DNA from 2 places in the Virgibacillus tibetensis genome. Region 1 is predicted to be linked to the other one. Evidence: riboswitches for the same ligand, from Rfam matches in the RefSeq annotation. Region 1 holds a riboswitch; the other holds the start of a gene.
What was found. Region 1 has a riboswitch for cobalamin ahead of QGM71_RS02825 (DUF4430 domain-containing protein). Riboswitches for the same ligand answer to the same signal wherever they lie in the genome.

Region 2: another riboswitch for cobalamin. It lies ahead of QGM71_RS11335 (ribonucleoside-diphosphate reductase subunit alpha); the one in region 1 lies ahead of QGM71_RS02825 (DUF4430 domain-containing protein).

Annotation. Positions count from the first base shown of each region.
Region 1 covers NZ_JARZFX010000001.1:497,240-500,447, reverse strand. Annotated here, with positions in the region: gene sigX (RNA polymerase sigma factor SigX) at 1-313, opposite strand, end outside; gene QGM71_RS02830 (ECF transporter S component) at 416-931, opposite strand; gene QGM71_RS02825 (DUF4430 domain-containing protein) at 937-1,353, opposite strand; cobalamin riboswitch at 1,541-1,723, opposite strand; gene QGM71_RS02820 (ATP-binding protein) at 1,778-3,208, opposite strand, start outside.
Region 2 covers NZ_JARZFX010000004.1:286,217-289,424, reverse strand. Annotated here, with positions in the region: gene QGM71_RS11335 (ribonucleoside-diphosphate reductase subunit alpha) at 1-1,366, opposite strand, end outside; cobalamin riboswitch at 1,509-1,704, opposite strand; gene QGM71_RS11330 (LysR family transcriptional regulator) at 1,808-2,713, opposite strand; gene gdhA (NADP-specific glutamate dehydrogenase) at 2,873-3,208, shown strand, end outside.

The DNA of each region.
Region 1 (3,208 bases):
TAGCAACATCTTCGGGTAAAGGTTTACTGTCCTGAATATGCTCTCCTTTTTCACTCCAATCAAAGAATTCAAGTATTCTTTTTCTTTTTCTGCTTTGGGAACGGAAATAATCAATGGTAACATGCCGTGCAATTGAAAACAGCCAGGTTTTTTCACTGCTCTCCCCTTTAAAGTTCTCATACGATTTTAAAACCTTTATATAAACTTCTTGAATAAGATCTTCAGTTAGTGGTTTGTCTTTTACCATATAAAAAATAAATTGGAATAAATCCTGGTGGTATTTGTCATATAAATCCTCGAACATGACCTTCATAAAGATCCTCCGTTCACCTAAATAGTCGTTTGCTGGCACAAGAATGTTACACTTTACTTTCTATTTAACTATAAATTAGAAAAAGAAAAAATACCAACTTATTTAGCTGGTATTTTGAATCGTGAATCGTTTGTCTGCATACTTTTTAAAAAAATGAGCTATTAATGGATAAAGAATAATTATAAAAACAGCATTACCTATAGCATGATTGGTATCAAATGGCAGGCCAGCAAGGTAGTAAGGAAGGAATTTCCCAGTTATTTGATAACTCGTCAGAGAGATTAAAAAGCCGTATAGATATCCGCTAAAGACAGCAAATATAATAATGACCAACAGGGGTTTCCTTCCTGGGATTTTACCTATCAAACCACTCAGTAATCCAATCAGTGACCATGATACTACTTGCCAAATTGCCCATATACCCATACCCAGCATCATGTTGGATAGGAATGTTGTTAGAAATGCTAACACAACAGCAGCAAATGGGCCGAGAATCAATCCACAAATAATTATTAAGGCTGTTACAGGTTGAACACTTGGTAAAAAGGAAAATGTCACCCTTCCAACAACAGCAAGTGCTGCAAGTAATGCAATTAATGTTAATTTATAGATATTCACCTAAATCAATCCCAGGCTTGTAAATCAAAGGTTACCTTGTCTCCAGGAGTTAATTCATATTCCTGAGCACCCACTAGCGCCGCTTCATCATTCACAAAGTACATCCATGCTCTTTGCTCGTCCTCTTCAGGTTTAACACCTTCAATGGAATTGATAAAGCCACCTTCCTCTTCAATCTCGAAGTTTTCTTTCATAACTTCCATTAAAATTGCATTTTCTTCAATTGTAATTTCCTTTTCTGTAATTACTTCTTCGCCTTCATTTTCTGAAATAGTGATAACAACTTCTTCACTTTGCTCTTCTGCCTGGTTATTTTCCGATTGTTCTGGTGCATCTTCCTGGCTCTCATTGTCTGTACCACAAGCCGTTAATAGACCAACAACTACTAATAATGATGCTAAGCGTAAAATCCATTTATTCATTTTCCAACCTCCAGTTATTGTTTGTTCTAGTGTTAGGAATGTAGCATGTTGGAACCGTAAAATACAAATCCACATAATAAAAAAGACTAGCTCCCTTGAAGAGCCAGCCTTTAAGACAAACGAAACATAGTTAAACTTTTATGCATATATGTATCCGGTTGTCCCAAACGCTCATATCCTCGAAGCATTGAAACAGTGGGTAATGGCAGGTCTACTGACTTATGATAATTACCTACTTTAAGCCCTTCCCATATGACAAACATACAGTGGTTACATGCTTATTTCGTATATCAATTACAGTTGCGAGGACAGCTCCAGCTTTTCACTGGATTCCCTTTTAAGTTAATACACCATTTCCCAAATAATTACATTCAATTTTAAGTACATTTTACATCATATCATATTCTGATTGAACGAAACAGATTTAACTATGCGTGTGTGGTATTTTAAAACTAAAAGTAGTCCCCTGATAAAGTTTACTTTTTACAGTAATTATTCCGTTATGAGAATCGATAATATTCTTTGCTATTGCTAAACCTAAGCCAGTGCCTTTTTGCTTATTTCGTTTCCTTGACTTATCAGCCTTGTAGAAACGTTCAAATACAAATGGAAGATCTTCTTCAGGTATACCACTTCCACTGTCTTGAATATCTACTTGAATTCCATTTTCATTACAAACCACATCAACCTTCACATACCCATTTTCATCTGTATGGCGAATAGCATTATCAATTAGATTTGTGAATACCTGTTCTATTCTATCTGGGTCGAATTGTGCTGTTGAATTGGTTACATTGGTTGATAATGTTAATTGTATTTTGTTTTCCTTAGAAATCCCAGTAAATTTTTTCAGTATTCTCTCCACATAAAGGACAACATCTATTGTTTCTAAATTAAGCTGTATATGTCCTGCCTCCATGCGTGCCAAGTCCAGTAATTCATTAACAAGTCGTCCCATACGCAATGATTCTTCATGAATAATTTGTGCCAGTTGATTTTTTTCTTCTTTGCTTTCAGCTATATTATCAACAATTGCTTCACTGTACCCCTGCAGCATTGATATTGGAGTTCGCAATTCATGAGACACGTTAGCAATAAAATCTTTACGCAACTTATCAAGGCGTCTCTCTTCGGTCATATCTCGAATGACCGCTACTGCTCCCCTAACATAAGATTGATCGTATAATGGAGTCATCAACATTACATAACTTCTTCCTTGTAAACTTAATTCATGAAGTGCTTCAGATTCTCCACTTATTACTTCTTGAAGAATCTTATTTAAATCACTGGGCAACTTTCTTTTTTCTCCTGACACTTTAACATTGTTTTCAAAGTACCAATCCTCAATAAAACGCTCTGCCGGTGGATTAGTTACTATCATATCACCATTCCTATTCAAGGTAACCACGCCATCTGCCATAGAACTGACAATCCCAGAGAGTTGTTCTTTTTCTTGGTGCAGAGCGTTAATATGAAACTTCAGCTGCCTTCCCATCCGATTAAAAGCCATGGCCAATTCCCCAATTTCATCATGCGTCAAGATGGGCACTTTCGTGTTGAATTCGCCTCTGGTCAGATCAAAGGCGGCCTCGCGCATTTTGATTAGAGGGGAAGTAATTCGAGTCGATAGAAAAAAGGCAAATATTGTTGTTAATATAATCGCGATTCCAGCTGCAAGAAATATAATTTTAGTAGTTTCAGCTTTCGTTTGATCGACTACGTCTAAAGATTGGTATACAAAGATAGCTCCTCTACCATTTCCAATTGGTGTACCTACAATCATTGCCTCTAAATCGCTTCCAGGAATAACTATCTGTTCCCTCACTTCTTCGTTGGATGTTAACACACCCGCTAA
Region 2 (3,208 bases), on a different contig from region 1:
CGAATTCTTCCATAAACTCTGTCGGTGATTGATTCTGGGTAATTTCAGTACATAAATTAGAACAATAAATCATTCCTTTATGCTCATTACTGTTTTGCCTGTTGACTTCATCACGATAAAACATATATGGTGTGCCAGATTCAAGCTGTGATTTCATAATCCGTTTCATCAGGGCGATAGCAGGCACAGATTTTTTTGAAAGAAGATCGGATTCCACACACTCCTTATATTTCTTTCGCCACACTCCATCGCCTTTTTCTTCATCAAAGAAATCCTCCAAAGAATATCCCATAACCTGACGTACTTCATGCGGATCGAATAAATACCAATCCCCACGCTTGTCCACCTGCTCCATAAAATAATCCGGCAGGCATACACCTGTGAATATATCATGGGCACGCATACGTTCATCCCCGTTATTCAATTTAAGATCAAGGAAATTCTCAATATCAATATGCCATATATCTAAATAAATAGCGATTGCGCCTTTTCTTGTCCCCAGCTGGTCCACGTTAACTGCCGTGTTGTTTAATTGCTTAATCCATGGCACAACTCCGCTGGACATCCCTTTATAACCCTTAATCGCACTCCCGCGTCCGCGGATCTTCCCCATGTATACGCCAATGCCTCCCCCATTTTTGGAAAGCTTGGCAATATCGGTATTACTGTCATAAATCGATTGCAGGCTGTCATCCACAGTATCAATGAAACAACTGGACAATTGACCGTGTGTCTTACCTGCGTTAGTCAAGGTAGGGGTGGCGACCGTCATATATAGATTACTCAACGCCCAGTACGCTTCTGCCACATGCTGTTTACGGTGTGCAATGTCTTCATCCTGCATAAGGTACATTGCAATAACCATCCAACGCTCTTGTGGTAATTCGTATGTATTTTTATTATGATCTGTTGCAAGGTATCGTGTAGAGATGGTGTATAATCCTAAATAGTTAAATAGCAAATCTCTTTCCGGTTCCATTATTTTTTCAAAATAACTGACTTCTTCTTCTTCATATTTTTCAAGAATGTTTCCAGCATAAATACCCTTTTCAGTCAGCGTGCTAAGCAGGTCATAAAAATTGCCATAACGTGCCGCAGGATCATAGTCACGGTTTTCTGCTGCTTTTCGATATAGATCCTGTAAATATATTCTGCTTGCCAGAAAAGTCCATTCGGTATTTGCCTCATCAATATTTTCCAATGCATTTTTCACCAATACATCCGTAATTCGCTCCAGCGATGCGTCCGGTTGAATTGTTTTTAAAGCTTTTTCCTTATATTTTTCTGTATCGATGACTAAATCAACTGCTGCATTGTCAATAATTTGAATAAGATCCTCTTTATTCGTTGTAATCGTTGTAAGCATGATAGAACCTCCTTTAATATAAACCACGGTAAAATGGGGGTTAAACGTAAAAAAACCGCTCTTCCCCCTGGGTGAACGGTCATAAAACGACAGAATTCATCTATCTGGAACTCTATCGCTTCATCTTCTCTCACCCCGGAGAAATGAAACTACAAGTTTTGGCAGGTCTCCTGACTCGTGCTTCCAACCTACTAAAGCCCTTCCCGTAACGATGCCGCTAAGCACTCGATACAGTGGAATACTCGTTCGTCCACACTTACAGTTGCGGGGGCAGTTCCAGCATTTCACTGGATTCCCTTTTAAGACAGATAATTGTCACCTAACTTGTAACACTATATATAGTACTTGATTAGTATTAATTACCAATATATTGTATGTAAAGCCTATCATATTAAATAATAGAATGCAATCAAGAAACAATATTTTTATACATTTACACCATTAATTTTGAAAACTTTCCAACCGTTTGAAGAACTCTTGTAGAAATTCATAGAAAAGTTTCTCTGTTGGTAAAAGTTTACGATCTGCCGGTACGATAACTCCAACCGTTCGAGTAATACTCGGATCAGTAATAGGTATACTAACTGTTGCACGGGGCAAACTATCCACTAATGTAATTTCCGGGATTAGCGATACACCCAGCCCTGCGGAAACGAGCCCCTTAATTGCATCAATATCCTGGCCTTCAAACACGATTTCCGGCTCGAAGCCTTGTTGTTTACAGGTATCTGTAATCAGATCACGTAAAACATATCCTGAAGGAAACATAACAAATGGCTGCTTCCGCAATTGATTAAGCTTAACCGTCTTCTGGTCAGCAAGGGGATGGCTTACTGGTATAAGCCCTACAATATTTTCTGTAAATAGAATTGTTGCTCTCAATTTCTTTTTATTATCGGGAATAGGGCCTAGTATCGCCATATTAATATCCCCTTTTATAACGCCTTTTTCCAACTCATAATAAGAATCCTGCTTTAATTTAAATTTCACATGTGGATACCGATCTCTGAAAACCGAAATGGCTGTAGGTAAAATGTAAGTGGCTAGGCTTCCTGGAAAACCAATGTGGATGGTTCCTTTTTCTGGGTCCGTATATTCTTCTACAACTTGTCTGGCATCGTCAATTACATTGATTGCCTGCTCCATATGATCTAAAAAAACACGTCCTATTGGTGTTAGCCTTACATTACGTCCTTCTCGTACAAATAGGTCCACACCAAGCTCTGCCTCTAGATTAAAAACTTGGCGACTTACTGCAGACTGTGCTACATGTAAAGAATCAGCAGCTTCTGTAACATGCTCTCGCTTAGCAACTTCAATAAAATACTTAATTTGTCTTAATTCCAAGAACATCACCTCTATCTCTATTATCTCATATCAGCATTGATTATATCTACAATTCATATTGTTTAGATTGATTCCTTGCTGTAGAATTGTAACGGAATATTCTATAATTTACGTTTTATAGTGATACCTAATATATAAGAGGAGGTCCAAGTTGCCATTATGAATTTATTAAAAAATAAACAAGACGCAAATGACCTAACAGACGCACAAACGTATATGAATCAAGTTTATGAGTCGGTTGAAATACGTAATCCTAACGAAAAGGAATTTCTGCAAGCTGTCCGTTCCATCTTCAAATCCCTACTCCCTGTCTTCACTAAAAACCCTACATATATGGAAAAAGGTATATTAGAGCAACTCGTTGAACCAGAACGTGTAATAACCTTTCGTGTTCCATGGGTAGATGACAATGGTATGGTAAAAGTAAACCGTGGTTTTCGAGTGCAATACAATAGTGCACTTGGTCCCTATAAGGGTGGATTACGCTTTCATCCG